Linked DNA regions of Minwuia thermotolerans. The protein of the gene in region 1 interacts with the protein of each later gene in a pairwise test. Links are inferred from orthologs where the notes say so. Each region holds a gene or a part of one and is shown on either strand. Other genes may lie near its edges.

Region 1 (5,431 bases):
ATGGTGAAGCCGGAGACCGGGCAGGCGAACTTGGCCGAGAAGACGGTCCGCTCGCCGCCGTCGGCGTTCTCGGCAATGGCGATGCCCTCGGCCAGGGCCAGCGCGGTCTCGAAGCTGTCGGCGAGGCGGGTGGCGATGTCGTCGCGGACGACGATGCGGTCGACCACCACCTCGATGTCGTGCTTGAGCTTCTTGTCGAGCGCCGGCACGTCCTCGATGTCGTAGAGCTCGCCGTCGACCTTGACGCGCTGGAAGCCGCCCTTCCTGAGATCCCTGAACTCCTTGCGGTACTCGCCCTTGCGGCCGCGCACCATGGGCGCCAGCAGGTAGAGCCGCGTGCCTTCCTCCATGGCCATCACCCGGTCGACCATCTGGCTGACCGTCTGGCTCTCGATCGGCTCGCCGGTCGCGGGCGAGTAGGGGATGCCGATCCGGGCCCAGAGCAGGCGCATGTAGTCATGGATCTCGGTCACCGTGCCGACGGTGGAGCGCGGATTCTTCGACGTCGTTTTCTGCTCTATGGAGATGGCCGGGCTCAGCCCCTCGATGTGGTCGACGTCCGGCTTCTGCATCAGTTCCAGGAACTGGCGCGCATAGGCCGAAAGGCTCTCGACATAGCGGCGCTGCCCTTCGGCGTAGATGGTGTCGAAGGCCAGCGACGACTTGCCCGAACCCGACAGCCCGGTGATCACCACCAGCCGGTCGCGGGGAATGTCGACGTCAATGCCCTTCAGATTGTGCTCGCGGGCGCCGCGGACACTGATGACCTTCTGCATGAAACACCATCTGCCGGAGAAAGCGGAACGAATGGAAAACCTATCGCGCCTCGCCGGGCCGGACCAGACCTTCGGCGCGTCTCATGACAATATAGGGCGCGGAGCCGGTTTTGGACCGTTCCCCGGTGGCGTGCGCCGATCAGCCGCCCCCCGGCGGGCCGTCGCAAGCCGGTGGCGTCCGCCGCCGCGAGGGGCTAAGACTCGGGGCAGAATCGATTCCGGCGCGGAGGGCTGAACATGGCAGGGGTGAACAAGGTCATTCTGGTGGGCAATCTGGGCGCCGACCCGGAAGTGCGCCGCATGAACGACGGCAATCCGGTGGTGAACCTGCGCCTCGCCACGTCCGAGCAGTGGCGTGACAGGAACTCCGGCGAACGGCGCGAGCGCACCGAATGGCACCGGGTGGTGATCTTCAACGAGAACCTCGCCCGCGTCGCCGAGCAGTATCTGAAGAAGGGCTCCAAGGTCTATATCGAGGGCCAGCTGCAGACCCGGAAATGGCAGGACCAGTCGGGCCAGGACCGTTACTCGACCGAGGTCGTGCTCAACCGCTTCCGGGGCGAGTTGCAGATGCTCGACAGCCGCGGCGCCGGTGGCGGCAGCGGTGGCGGCGATGACGGCGGCTATGGCGATGGCGGCGGCGGCTACGGCGGCGGCCGCAGCGGCGGCTCCGGCGGCGGTAGCGGCGGCGGTGGCCGCGACGACTATGGCGGCGGCAGTGACCTGGACGACGAAATTCCGTTCTAGGGACGGCACGGAAAGGGGCCGGACTGCGGTGTCCGGCCCCGGTTGCCGTTCTGCTATTCGGCCGCGATCGACCTTGGCTTGCCGGTCAGGCGGTGCGGCAGCAGCAGACCGATGGCGATGAAGACGACGCCAACGGCGATGCCGAGGATTTCGCCGCTCAGGCTCTCGAACAGAGCCGGGTAGCCGGCGCCCTCGATCAGACCCAGGGTCGTCTTGCCGCCGGCGATGTCCGCCAGCATCGCGCTGCCGGCGAAGTCTTCGTAGCTCACCATGTAGGCCGCCGCGCCGCACAGGCCGCCAATGGCGAAGAACAGCGCATCCTTGCGGCCTGTGGCCAGCGCGGTCAGCCCCGTCCCGGGGCAGTAGCCGGCGACCGCGAAGCCCGCGCCGAGCAGCAGGCCGCCGATGAAGACGCCGGCATAGGCCGACTTCACCGACAGGTGGCCCGGATCGACCACGCCGAGCAGCAAGCCGCCGAACAGCAGCACCGATGCGACGCCGATGCCGGTGAAGATGGTCTTCATCAGGTGCGTTTCGGTCAGGTTCAGCATGCGGATGATGTAACCGGGGTTGGTGGCCCCGATCCGGTCCAGCGTGGCGCCGAACGCCGCGCCGAGGACGATGGCGAGAAGCATCTCGGTCATGGCTCAGGCCTCCTTGCGGAACAGGATGAGGGCGACGGGGATCGCGGCGAGAAAGGCGCCGGCGGCAAAGACGTAGCCGGAGAGGGCAGTCTGCATCATGCCGCTCATCATGTGGCCGGATGTGCAGCCGCCGGCCAGGCGGGCGCCGAAGAGCACGATGAATCCGGCGACGAAGACCGCGGCGTAGCGCTTCGCCGGAGAGTCGCCGAAATTGGCGCGCCAGACTGCCGGCATCGTACGCTCTTCCCGCCCGACGCCGCCGCGAAGCAGCGCCGAGACGAGGGCGCCGGCCATCATCGCGATGACGAAGACGAAGCTGTAGTTCAGCGGATTGGCGACGTTCTTCGCATAGCTCCCGCCGCTCTTGTCGAGATAGGCGTTGGGGCTGGCGTAGCCGCTCTTCGCCGTCTCGTCGACGACGACGACTTCAGGCGCGAACAGGTCCCAGATCATGCCGTCCAGGATCACGAACTGGGTCGAGACGCCGATGGGCTTCACCAGCAGGACCGCGGCGAAGAAGACGACACCCAGCAGGATGCCGCCATTGCGTGGCGAGAGGATCATCGCCCACCTCCATTTTACAGGGTTCAGATGGACAATAGATCACGGGACGGCCGCCGCAGGCTTGATCTGGGTCAAGTGGCGCGGCGCCGCGGATCAGAACCGCCAGACGATCCGTTCGCCGTCGCGTTCGACGCGGAAGCGCCGCGTGCGGTCGTGGACCAGAAGACAGCCCTCGATCAGTCCCGACCAGGCGCGCAGCAGGGGATCGAACTGGTCCTCCCGGCCGCGCATGGTGCGCCAGCCGGTCTGCGCGACCGTATGGGCGTCCTTGCGCCCGGCCGCCTCGTCCATCCCGGACAGCAGGGCCAGCAGGAAATCGCCGAAGTCGCCGGGCTCGCCCATGATGTCGCGCAGCCTGCCATAGTAGTGCAGGCCGATCCGGACCCCGGCGCCGTGGCCCGCCTCCCCGGCGTCGCGCGCGCCGAGCACCTCGATCAGCGCCGGCAGGGCGTTGGTCAGATAGGTGACGGCGTAGTTGCGTTTCACCTTCAGCAGCCGGTCTTCCGGCCAGTCGACCGTCGGGAATTGCGCCGGGTCGTAGTCGGGCCGGGGGTGGTCCGGCTCGAAACTGAGACGTTCATGGGGCGCCAGCGGCCGGCCCCGGTCGATGAAGAACCCTTCCAGGCCCGGGTGGCCCTCCGCCGTTTGCCCGACGCAGACATAGCCGAGACTCTCGACGCCGAGGGTGGCGCCGATCTGGCTGTGGAAGCCGCGCATGGGCGCGGTCGAGACTTCGGGCGGAATGGCGCAGATCGCCGTGCCGTCGTACATCCAGCGCGGCGTCGGATAGCGGATCCAGGCCTTTTCCGGGCTCTCGACGGCGCATTCGACCAGCACGCCGCCCAGCTTGTTGGCGAGATAGAGGAACTTCGCCGCCGTCTCGGCCGGCGGCAGGCCGGCAAGGCCGAGTTTCTCGATGGATTGCAGGAACTTCTGCCCCCGCTGGCGCTCGAAGGTGCGCTGCATCATCCCGGCCGCGGCATCCGTACCGTGCTTCTGCAGGACGAAGAGGATCAGGCCGATGAAGTAGCGGTGGTGCAGTTCGCGCGCCGCGTCCCAGCGCGCCGCCTGAATCGGGTCGATGGCATTCATGCGTCCAAGCTACCGCCGGGATTCCGCCGCGCCAACGCATCATGCGCGTCCGACCGGAAAACCGCCATCTGGCTGGCGCCCCCCAACTCGGGATGGACGCCTCCGATATCGCGGAATTCGACCTTGTAGCCGGCGCTTCCGGCGACTCTGGCGCCCCATTTCCGAAACCTGGCCCGAGGCCATTCGAAGCGGTGGCCGGGATGGCGGAAGCGGTGGGCCGGCACGCCGAGGATGACGTTGTACTCGACGTTCGGCGTCGTCACGATGACAGTCTTCGGGCGCAGGTCGTGGAACACTGAGCGCTCCAGCTTCGACAGCCGTTCCGGCTCGATATGCTCGATGGTCTCCAGCAGCACCGCGCAGTCGAACCCCCGCAGGTCCGTCTGGGGTTCCAGCATCGAACCCATACGGACTTCGATCCGCCCGGCCCCGTCCGCCTCGGTCTTCAGTCTCTCCCTCAGACGGTCCAGCGCCCGGGGACACAGATCCATCCCGACCAGCCGTCCGATGCCGGAATTCCGCGCCAGTCGCACGAGGAGATCGCCGTCGCCGCAGCCCAGATCGACGAGGCTGGCGGGCCCGCTCTCGTCGATGGCGGCGCAGACCGAATCCAGCCGTTGCGTATGCAGCAAGGTGGTCATTCGCCGTCATTCCCCGGTCCGGGCCGCTGCATCAGGACGACATCCTTGACGGGCGTGCGGAAGGACCAGCCCCAGCTGCCGGCGAGATGGCGGAAGGTCGATTCGCGGTAGAACACGACATGGGTCGGATCCCGGCGGTAGTGCCAGGCGGCGAAGCGCGCGTCGTCCGTCTGGAAACACGTCATGATGCCGAGCCAGCCCCCGGGCCGTACGAGCCGGCGCAGCCGGCGGAACTCTTCCGCCGGCCGGTGAAAATGCTCCGCCGTCTCGCTGCAGACGACGAAATCGTAGACGTCTTCAAGCACTGTCGGATCGGGCGCGAAGAAGGGATCGTAGAGCGCCACTTCGTGACCGGCCTCGCGGAACATCGCGGCGAGAGCCGGGCCCGGCCCGCAGCCATAGTCGAGTCCGGCCGACGGGGACTCCAGACGGGCGAGCAGCGGCAGCGCCAGCTTCGAGAGAAAACGCCGGTAGCCCGGATCGCCAACGTCGTTCTGGTGCCCTGTGTAATAGGCCCGCTCGGCCGCGCGCGCCGGCAGCTGAGCCGGATCGAGAAAGCGGGCCTCGCAATCGCGGCATCGCCAGTAGTCGCGCCCGTCCACTGCCAGCAGGACCGCGGTCCGCGCGGACAGGCAGACCGGGCAGGCCGGCTCGGTCGGCGGCGGCGGCCCACGGCGGGCGGCGGTCCTCACGTTCGTTTCATCCACTTCGTTCGGATCCTTGCCGCTCATCGGCTGTCGTGTCCGGCCATGATTGCCTTAGGTTCAGGATCGCAAATCCGCCGTCCGCCGCGCAAGCCGCCGGCGCAGCATCTCTGCGAACGCGATCCAGACGATCCAGAAGCCGGCGACCAGCGTCACGAGGGCGGTCGCGGGCAGGTCGAGGCCATGGCGCTGGGCGGCGAAGAAGCCGGCGGTGACCAGTCCGCCATAGAGCATGATCATCGAATAGCCGTGGCCGGCCAGAT
Region 2 (5,662 bases), on another replicon or contig:
GTCGAAGTAGAGGACGTTGATGTTGCCGCTCTCATGATCCTTCTCCTGGCGATTGCCGTTGAGCAGCAGAATCTTCGGGCCTTCCTCGGCGCGGATCAGCGTTCCCTGCTCCGCCATCATGGTCACCGACTTGCCCGGCTCGCGCTCGTCGTGAATCAGCAGGCCGTGGAGCTCGCCGCCGGACCGCCGTTCGGCGACATAGACCGTCAGACGGGTCTTGAGCGGCGTGAACGCGCCCTCGCGCAGCACCACGGTGGAGTAGATGTACTTCCACGCGAACCGGGTGTCGCGCATGGTCGAGTTCGCCATCGGCATGAAGTAGAACGTCATCGAGGCGACGAAAACCGCGCAGAATCCGGCCAGCAGCAGGCCGGGCCCGGCCAGCGCCATGCGGCTGAGACCGGCGGCGCGCATCACCACGAGTTCGCTGTCCGACGACATCCGCCAGTAGGCGTAGAGCATCCCGCAGAACAGGCCGATCGGGAGCGTCACAGGCAGAAGCTGCGGCAGCAGCAAGAACGAGATGTAGAAGAACGCGCCCATCGACATGTCATAGTTGATGATCTCGTCGACGAAACGCAGCGCCTGAAGGATCCAGATGATCCCGGTCAGCACCATCGTCACGAAGGCCGTAGGGCCCGCGGCGGCGCGAATCATGTAGCCGGTCAGATGACGCATGGCGGCGGAGTATAGCGACCTCAGCGGCCTGTGAAACCCGCTTGGGATGCCTTGCCGCGTGCATCCGGGCCACCTGCGCCGTCGCAGGCCCTGGCGGACGCAAAGCGCCCCATTTACACGGCCCGGCAAAGCTTGCGATATATCTGTCCGACAGTTTTTCAATGGGATGAGACAGATGGATATCTCGATTTCCGGCGCAAGCATTCCGGGCCGCGGCGTCGTCGTCGTCGGCGTCGCGAAGGACGGCAAACTGACGCCTGCCGCCAAGGCCCTGGACGAGAAGACCGAAGGCGCCATCCGACAGGTGCTGCGCGCCAGCCGCTTCACCGGCGCAAGCGGGCAGAGCCAGACCATCGCCGCGCCGCGTGGCACCAGGCTGGACCTGATCGTCCTGCTGGGCCTCGGCGAGACCAAGTCCCTGTCTTCCCATGATCTGGAACTGATCGGCGGCCGCGCCTTCAAGGCGGTCGCCAACTGCGGCGCGAAGCAGGCCAAGGTGATCATTGACGCCGAGGATCTGGCCGCGAAGTCGAAACTCACCAAGGGTGCGGCCCAGGCGCATATCGCGATGGGCGCGCGGCTGGCCAGCTACCGCTTCGACCACTACCACACGAAGCTGAAGGACGAGGACAAGCCCTCCCTGGAGCAGCTCGCCATCGGCGCCCGCGGCGCAGCCGCAGCGCGCGACGCTTTCGCCGCACTGGACAAGGTCGTCGACGGCGTCTTCCTGACCCGCGATCTGGTCAGCGAGCCTGCCAACATCCTCTATCCCGCCACCCTTGCCGACCGCTGCCAGGAACTCACCAAGCTGGGCGTCAAGGTTGAGGTGCTGGGCGAGGCGCAGATGAAGAAGCTCGGCATGGGCGCGCTGGTCGGCGTCGGCCAGGGCTCCGAGAAGGAAAGCCGGCTGGTCGTCATGCAGTGGAACGGCGGGGCGAAGAACGACAAGCCGATCGCCTTCGTCGGCAAGGGCGTCACCTTCGACACCGGCGGCATCTCCATCAAGCCGGCCGCCGGCATGGAGGACATGAAGTGGGACATGGGCGGCTCCGCCGCCGTCATCGGCGCCATGGCGGCGCTCGCCGGACGTCAGGCCAAGGCCAACGTCATCGGCGTGGTCGGCCTGGTCGAGAACATGCCGGACGGCAACGCGCAGCGCCCCGGCGACGTGGTCACCTCCATGTCGGGCCAGACGATCGAGGTGCTGAACACCGACGCCGAAGGCCGCCTCGTGCTCTGTGACGCCCTCTGGTACACGCAGGACCGCTTCAAGCCCGAGTTCATGATCAACCTCGCCACGCTGACCGGGGCCGTCATCATCTCGCTCGGCGACGAGTACGCCGGCCTGTTCTCCAACAACGACCGGCTGGCCACGCGGCTGATGGAAGCCGGCGAGGCCGTCGACGAGAAGCTCTGGCGCTTCCCGTTGCACAAGAACTACGACAAGAAGCTGAAGTCCGACATTGCCGACATGCGCAATATCGGAAACGCCCGCGGCGCGGGTTCCATCACCGCCGCGCAGTTCCTGCAGCGCTTCGTCAACGATGTGCCCTGGGCGCATCTCGACATCGCCGGCGTTACCTGGTCCAGCAGCGCCAGGCCGACGACGCCCAAGGGCGGCACAGGCTTCGGCGTCCGTGTCCTCGACGAACTGGTCCGCCGCCACTACGAGAGCAAATGACGGAAGTCGCGTTCTATCACCTGACCCGCAAGCCGCTGGAACGGGCCCTGCCCGAGCTGCTGGAAAAGGTGCTGGAGCGCGGCATGCGCGCGGTGGTGCTGGCGGGCTCCGAGGAGCGCGTGCGCGGCCTGGACGCGCATCTGTGGAGCTATGACAAGGCCTCGTTCCTGCCCCACGGCGCGGCCGGCGATGGCGATGCCGGGCGGCAGCCGATCTGGCTCACCGCCGAGCCGGAGAACCCCAATGCCGCCGAGGTGCTGATCCTGGTCGACGGCCGCGACGTGGCGGACAAGTCGGATTTTGCCCGCTGTCTGGACATGTTCAACGGCCTGGACGAGGACGCCGTGGCCGCCGCCCGCGCGCGCTGGCAGGCGGCCCGTGCGGCGGGCCACGTCTGCACCTACTGGAAACAGGGCGAGCGCGGCTGGGAACGGGGCACATAAGAACATCCCCGCCGCTCACTCTGGAACGTCACCCATGAGCATTGCAGACAGGGTTTCTTCGCGGACAAAGATATTATAGAATATTGCGCATTCGCCAATGTGTGGGAAACACTATGAAATCAATATCATTTTTTAATAACAAGGGTGGCGTTGGAAAAACGACACTCACTGAAAATATCGCTGCATATTTTGCCCTAGAGAAAAAACAGAGGGTTCTTATTATTGACTGCGATCCGCAATGCAATATTACTCAACTTGTTCTAGGTGATATCAAGACTATTGATTTATATTGGCCAGAAAAAAATAACAAAGAAGAAACTAAATCAAAAACAATACTGGACGTTGTGGATCCAATTCTAAGTGGAGATGCCGACATAAATTCTCGAATAAGACCTCTGAGATCAAGCAGCAATCGTTTCGGTGTCGATCTGCTACCCGGCCATCCCCGTTTCTCAACATTCGAGGACGAATTATCAGGATCTTGGGCCGAATTGCCTACCGGAAAGGCCGGCGGCTTCCGTGTGACAAACTGGCTACGGTCTTATTTACGCGGTTTAGAAGAAGATTACGATATTGTTTTTATTGACGTCAGCCCATCATTAGGGGCATTAAATAGATCTGTTCTTCTTTGCTCTGACTACTTTGTTGTCCCACTTGGCGCCGATGCATTTAGTGTCCTGGGTATTCGTAATATTTCCCGCTGGATGAGCAGTTGGATTGATTATTATGAAGTAGGTCTTGAACAGTCCGACAGATTGAATCCTGGAGGTTTAGAAAAATATAGTATTATGACAGATATTTCAATAAAGAGGGGTTTCATAGGCTTCACACTACAACAATACATTGCCAAAGCAAAAGCTGGAGTTCGGCGACCCACTAAAGCATATGAGAGAATATTGAATGATATACCCAGAGAGATAGACACTTATCTTAGCAGCTTTGTCGCGAACAATATGGCAACTCCACACCTGGGTGATGTTCCAAATCTATATAGCCTGATTCCGATGGCGCAGAGCGCGAACGCTCCAATTATTGCGCTCGAATCTAAGGATGGGCTAGTTGGAAGTCAATTTGGACAGGCTGCACGCTACCGCAACATTATCGGCGAATTGGCCGAAACTATCGGAGAGAGGGTATAAGTGCCCGTTTCTTGGCCAAATACACTTGTCCGTGAAATAGCGGAACGAAGAGCAATTCTATTCGTGGGCTCCGGCGTCACAAAATCGGCATTGCCCACACTTCCTAACTGGCCCGACCTATTAAGTGAACTGGCAGAGCGCGTAGATAAAAAGAAAGATGTGGCCCTTGTCAAAAGTCTGATCCGTAGAGACCGGCTTCTTGATGCCGCTGAATTGATAAATTCACTATTGTCGCCGGTTGAAAGACGGGCTATTTTTGAGAATAAATTTCTATTTACACCGCCACCTCAAGCAGAGATTTATAGATACCTACTGGATTTAGATTTTAAGGTATGCATAACCACAAATTACGATCAATTTCTTGAAAAGAATTTTGAATACCATAGCGGCGGCGCCATAGCCTACCAAGTTCGAACTTATAAATATGACAATTTTTTAGCTGATCTCAGATCTCCATCTCGGACTATTCTAAAACTACATGGGTGCATCACCGATCCGAGCAGTATCATACTGGACCGGCAGCCCTATTTTAAAGCAAAGGCCAATAATCCAGGTATATATGATATTGTTGAAGCCCTTTCGACGGTAAATACTGTATTATTTTTTGGATACTCTATAAATGATCCCGATATTCAGTTGATTTTAGAAAGAATTCATGCCAGATCTCGAACCGATCATCCACACTATGCGCTTGTGTCTAAATTCGAGCACCCGTCTCTTCGAAAAGCCCTGAATGAAACATTTAATGTATCGTTCGTCGAATACCCCAAAGGTATACACCAGGAATTTCCGGAGGCCGTAAAAGAATTGAGAGACGCAGTAAAGGCCGAACGGGCGCGGTTCGGTATTCCGTGATAGAATTGGGCACGATAATTTTTAGGATCGAACTTGTTTCAATCGCGCTTCTGAGTACGGATGGCATAAGTTTAGGTTGGTGGCTGTCACAAACCCACAAAGGGGAGGATTAGAATACGATGAATAGCATCTACCACCATATCCGGGTCATGCCGCTGACCGGCGTGCTGGGCGCGGAGATCGAGGGCGCGGATCTCACAATGCCGCTGCCCGACCCGGTGTTCGAGGAGATCGAGCAGGCCTTCACCGATCATTCGGTGCTGGTCTTCCGGGACCAGGACATGTCCATCGAGGATCAGAAACGCTTTACGCGCCGCTTCGGCGAGTTCGGCTTCGAGCCCTATGTCGACACCATGAAGGAGCATCCGGAAGTCATCGAGGTCCTCAAGGAGGCCAGCGAGTCCGGCATGCTGAATTTCGGCGGCAACTGGCACTCCGACTGGAGCTTCCAGGAGGCGCCGCCCCGGGCCACCATCCTGCACGCCAAGGAGATCCCGCCCTTCGGCGGCGACACCTGTTTCGCCAGCATGTACCTCGCCTACGACACGCTTTCCGACGGCATGAAGGCCATGCTGGAAGGACTGAACGTGATGCATTCGGCCCGGCGTCCCTATGGCGTCGGCAACAAGCTGTTCGGCAAGTTCAACCGCGCCATGAAGATCCACAACACCGAGGAGGCGCATGCGGAGCTGGCCCATCCGGCGGTCCGCACGGTGCCGGAGTCGGGCCGCAAGGCGCTGTTCGTCAATCCCGTCTATTCGATCCGTTTCGAGAACATGAGCGAACGCGAGAGCCGGCCGCTGCTCGAGTTCCTGCACGCGCACGCGACCCGCATCGAGCTGACCTGCCGCGTCCGCTGGGCGCCG
Region 3 (4,435 bases), on another replicon or contig:
GCCCCTTCAGATAGCGGTCCTTGACCGCCATGAAGGTCTTCATCTGGCCGTCCAGATCGGTGTGGTAGGAGGTGATGTCGACCACGTGGTCCCAGTCGCTGCCCGCCGCCGCGAGCGTCTGGCCGATGGTCTCGAAGGCCTGCTCGATCGCGGCCTCCATGGCGCCGTCGCCCGCCTCGCTCTGGTTGGCGACCACGCCGGACATCCAGATCATGCCCTTCGCGCGCGTCGCAGGCGCCATGTGGAAGTGCTTCGGCGCCCAGCCCTGTCCGTCGGGCACGATCATTTCGGGTTTCATTGCGTACTCCCTCGCCAGCGGTTCAGGCCGCGGGAAGATTCAACCATTTGCGCAGGCATCTTTCCAGCACTTCGGCCATGAAGGCGAGCAGTTCGGTGCCCTGGCCGGGGTGGAAGCGGCCCCCCTCCCGGCTGCCCAGCGCCAGCAGCGCCACCGGGGCGTGGCTGTTCGGCGTCAGCCGGACCAGCGCGTCGGAGCGGACCAGCGCCGCCGCCGGGCCGAACATCCGTTCCGTGTCCTCGGCCCGCTCGCGCAGCAGCACGCGGCGCTCCGGCCCCAGCGCCTGGTCGACGGCGCCCACGGGCAGGACGTAGACGCCCTGGGTCCGCGAAGCCGGCGTGCCGTCCGATTCGATGCAGAGCGAAGACGCGTCCACGTCGAGCAGCAGCGGCAGGTCGTGGGTGACGGTGTGGATCAGTTCCTCGAAGTCGCGGGCGTCGAGCAGGGCCAGCACCGCCTGGTGGATCAGGGCCTGGCTGGACAGGTTGGAGCGCGCGGACTGGATCAGTTCGTCATGGCTGTCGCGGGTGCGGGCCAGATCCTGCTGCAGGCGCGTCACCATGAAGCCCTGCATGTCGACGATCTCCGCGCCGTCGCCCGGGGCCTCTTCGAAGCGGGACGGCGGCGCCAGCCGGCGCAGCAACTCCGGCCGGCGGTTCAGGAAGTCGGGATGGCGGGCCAGGAAGTCGGCGACCTCGTCCTCGGTCGGGCCGTCTGGCGGGTTCTTTCCGGGGCGCCGGGCGGCCACCGTTCAGACCTCGGCCGTGTCGGCGTCCAGGATCGACTGGCCGGTCTTCGCCCAGTCGTCGAGGAAGGCCTTCAGGCCCTTGTCGGTCAGCGGGTGGTCCGCCAGGCGGTGCAGCACGTCCGGCGGCAGGGTGGCGACGTCGGCGCCGATCTTGGCCGCCTGCAGCAGGTGCATGGGATGGCGGATCGAGGCCACCAGCACCTCGGTCTCGAAGGCGTAGTTCTCGTAGATCTCGACGATGTCGGAGATCAGCTCCATGCCATCCTGGCCGATATCGTCCAGCCGGCCGACGAAGGGCGAGATGAAGCTCGCGCCCGCCTTGGCGGCCAGCAGCGCCTGGTTGGCGCTGAAGCACAGCGTCACGTTGACCATCACGCCGTCGTCGCTCAGCGCCTTGCAGGTCTTCAGCCCGTCCATGGTCAGCGGCACCTTGACGGCGATATTGGGCGCGATCTTCGCCAGTTTCCGGCCTTCCTTCAGCATGGTGTCGTGATCGGTCGCGGTGACCTCGGCGGAGACGGGGCCGTCGATCAGACCGGCGATCTCCGCCACCACGTCCAGGATGCGTGCACCGGACTTGGCGATCAGCGACGGATTGGTGGTCACGCCATCCACCAGCCCGGTCGCGTTGAGCTCGCGAATCGCCGCCACGTCCGCGCTGTCGACAAAGAACTTCATGCTTAACCCATTGCGTTTGCTGGCGGGGGCCTGCGCGGCTTGCTGCGCGAACCGGCCGCCATAGACTGGCCGGCATGTCCGACCCCGGTTCCTCCCCCCGACTTGTTGCGTCCGGCCCGGCCCGCGTCAAGGTCTTGCTGCCGCTGCCGTTCGGGGAGCCCTATGACTATCTGGCCCCGGGGGACCGGGTTCCGCCGCCCGGCGCGGTGGTGCGCGTCCCCCTCGGTCCGCGCGAGGTGACCGGCGTCGTCTGGGACGAACCGGAGGGCGGCGACGCTGCGCCGGTGGCCGCGGCGAAGCTGAAGCCGGTGCTGGAGATCCTGGACGGGCTGCCCGCCCTGGACGATGCCTTCCGCCGCTTTCTCACGGTCACCGCGCGCTATTACATCCGGCCGCTGGGCGACGTGCTGTCGATGGTCACCCGCCGGCTGGGCCATGCCCGGCCGCCCCGGCCGGTCACCGTCTACCGCGCCACCGGCGAGACGCCGAAGCGCATGACCCCGGCCCGCGAGCGCGTGCTGGAGGCCGCCAGCGGCGCGCCGCCCATGACGGCGAAGGATCTGGCCGAGATCGCCGGCGTCGGCCCCTCGGTGGTCAAGGGACTGGCCGAACAGGGCGCGCTGGAGGCCTTCGAGCGCGCGGCGGACCCGCCGCTGGCGCAGCCCGATCCGGCGGCGCGGCGGCCCGAACTCAACCCCGACCAGAAGCAGGCGGCGGACGCGCTGCGCCGGGCGGTGGGGCAGGGCTTCTCGGTCACCCTGCTGGAAGGCGTGACCGGCGCCGGCAAGACCGAGGTCTATTGCGAGGCCGTGGCGGAGGCCCTGGCGGCGGGCCATCAGGTCCTGGTCCTGTTGCCGGAGATCGCGCTGACCCAGCAGATCGTCGGCCGCTTCGCCGAACGCTTCGGCGCGGCGCCCGTGCAGTGGCATTCGGGCCTCAGCGACCGGGACCGGCGGCTGGCCTACCGCCGCATCGTCACCGGCGAGGCCCGGATCGCCGTCGGTGCGCGCTCGGCGCTCTATCTGCCCTTTCCCGATCTCGGCCTGATCGTCGTCGACGAGGAGCACGACACTTCCTACAAGCAGGAAGACGGGCTGCACTATCACGCCCGCGACATGGCGGTGCTCAGGGCCTCCATCCTGGAACGGCCTGCGGTGCTGGTCTCCGCCACGCCTTCGCTGGAGACGGTGAAGAACGTCCGCGACGGACGCTACGCCCATGTTCGCCTGCCGCAGCGCTACGGCGTCGCCGAACTGCCGGCGATCACGCTGGTCGATCTGCGCGAGGCGCGGCCGCCGCCCGGGCGCTGGATCTCGCCCCCGCTCGAGCAGGCGGTCCGCGAATCGCTGGAAGCGGGCGAGCAGGCGCTGCTGTTCCTGAACCGCCGGGGCTACGCGCCGCTGACGCTCTGCGACGCCTGCGGCTTCCGCCTGCAGTGCCCGCACTGCACCGCCTGGCTGGTCGAGCACCGCTATCTCGGCCGGTTGCAGTGCCATCACTGCGGCTACGAAACCCGCAAGCCGAAGGAATGCCCGTCCTGTGGCGCGGAGGACCGGCTGAAGGCCTGCGGGCCGGGCGTGGAACGTCTGGCCGAGGAGGCGGCGGCGCTGTTTCCGGAGGCGCGGCTGGCGCTGATGACCTCGGATCTGGTGCGCGGGCCCGAACAGGCCGAAAAGCTGATCGAGGCGATGAACCGCGGTGAGGTCGACCTGATGATCGGCACCCAGATCGTCGCCAAGGGCCACAATTTCCCGGGGCTGACCACCGTCGGCGTGGTCGACGCCGATCTCGGCCTGGAGGGCGGCGATCTGCGCGCGGCCGAGCGCACGCATCAGCTTCTTCACCAGGTGGCGGGCCGCGCCGGGCGCGCGGAGAAGCCGGGGCGGGTGCTGGTGCAGACCCACCAGAGCGAATCGCCGGTCCTTCAGGCGCTGGCGCGCCACGACACGGACGCCTTCGTCGAGCGCGAACTCGATTCGCGCCGTGCGGCGGGGATGCCGCCCTTCGGCCGGCTGGTGGCCCTGGTGCTCTCGGCGCCGGAGCATGCCCAGGCGCGCGAGCTGGCGGCCATGCTGGCCCGCGCAGTGCCGGGGGCGGGCGACAGCGACATCCGCGTGCTGGGTCCCGCGCCGGCGCCGATCGCGGTGGTGCGCGGCCGCCATCGTTTCCGGTTCCTCGTCTCCAGCCGTTCCGGCCGGGCCCTGCAGCCCTATGTCCGCCAGTGGCTGAAGGACGTGAAGCTGCCCGCCGCCGCGCGTCTCGTCATCGACGTGGACCCCCACAGTTTCCTTTGATTTCCGGGACCTGGCGGCCCCCGGCGGCGCAATGGACACAATGCCGCAATGGGGGGGATTGCCGTTCTGAAAGAGCGCATGCTAGAAGCCGCCGGGTTGCACGCGATGCAGGGGGCACCGCGCTGTGACCGCTTTGTCTGAGCGTTGGAGGCCCGGCTGTTCCCGAAGCGAAGACGCTAGAGAACGTCGGGCAGGGCACTCACCTTCGGGGACGGATTTCTTGGCTGCCGATAAATCGATTACAGCCGGCATCGCCGGACGATACGCGACGGCTCTGTTCGATCTCGCGGAAGAACAGAATGCGCTGGACGACGTACAGCGCGACCTGCAGACGATCTCGAGCCTTCTCGAAGAGAGCGCGGATCTGGTGAAAGTGGTGCGATCGCCCGTCATCAGCCGTCAGGATCAGGCCAGCGC

The links.
Region 2: the proteins of ssb (region 1) and CWC60_RS16145 interact in binary tests that used the Escherichia coli proteins (3 or more experiments, as listed by UniProt). The link is inferred for Minwuia thermotolerans from one-to-one orthologs.
Region 3: the proteins of ssb (region 1) and CWC60_RS21965 interact in binary tests that used the Escherichia coli proteins (3 or more experiments, as listed by UniProt). The link is inferred for Minwuia thermotolerans from one-to-one orthologs.

What each region holds. Positions count from the first base shown.
Region 1 is NZ_PIGG01000009.1:29,402-34,832, forward strand. The notes cover bases 1-2,768. They hold ssb (single-stranded DNA-binding protein), read left to right. Parts: upstream 1-1,013; coding sequence 1,014-1,523; downstream 1,524-2,768. Other genes in these bases: uvrA (excinuclease ABC subunit UvrA), read right to left, coding at 1-776; CWC60_RS01050 (DUF6691 family protein), read right to left, coding at 1,577-2,167; CWC60_RS01055 (YeeE/YedE thiosulfate transporter family protein), read right to left, coding at 2,171-2,731. In the rest of the region: CWC60_RS01060 (hypothetical protein), read right to left, coding at 2,825-3,823; CWC60_RS01065 (methyltransferase domain-containing protein), read right to left, coding at 3,820-4,464; CWC60_RS01070 (class I SAM-dependent methyltransferase), read right to left, coding at 4,461-5,156; CWC60_RS01075 (DUF2306 domain-containing protein), read right to left, coding at 5,229-5,431. UniProt on the Escherichia coli protein: Plays an important role in DNA replication, recombination and repair. Binds to ssDNA and to an array of partner proteins to recruit them to their sites of action during DNA metabolism. Acts as a sliding platform that migrates on DNA via reptation.
Region 2 is NZ_PIGG01000053.1:16,762-22,423, forward strand. Bases 1,080-4,078 are described here. They hold CWC60_RS16145 (DNA polymerase III subunit chi), read left to right. Parts: upstream 1,080-2,355; coding sequence 2,356-2,802; downstream 2,803-4,078. Other genes in these bases: CWC60_RS16140 (leucyl aminopeptidase), read left to right, coding at 1,080-2,359; CWC60_RS16150 (ParA family protein), read left to right, coding at 2,916-3,941; CWC60_RS16155 (SIR2 family protein), read left to right, coding at 4,005-4,078. In the rest of the region: CWC60_RS16135 (LptF/LptG family permease), read right to left, coding at 1-678; more of CWC60_RS16140, read left to right, coding at 854-1,079; more of CWC60_RS16155, read left to right, coding at 4,079-4,796; CWC60_RS16160 (TauD/TfdA dioxygenase family protein), read left to right, coding at 4,916-5,662. UniProt on the Escherichia coli protein: Part of the beta sliding clamp loading complex, which hydrolyzes ATP to load the beta clamp onto primed DNA to form the DNA replication pre-initiation complex.
Region 3 is NZ_PIGG01000076.1:97,104-101,538, forward strand. Bases 1,399-4,408 are described here. They hold CWC60_RS21965 (primosomal protein N'), read left to right. Parts: upstream 1,399-1,798; coding sequence 1,799-4,018; downstream 4,019-4,408. Other genes in these bases: fsa (fructose-6-phosphate aldolase), read right to left, coding at 1,399-1,724; CWC60_RS21970 (F0F1 ATP synthase subunit delta), read left to right, coding at 4,239-4,408. In the rest of the region: CWC60_RS21950 (RidA family protein), read right to left, coding at 1-298; CWC60_RS21955 (DUF484 family protein), read right to left, coding at 321-1,046; more of fsa, read right to left, coding at 1,050-1,398; more of CWC60_RS21970, read left to right, coding at 4,409-4,435.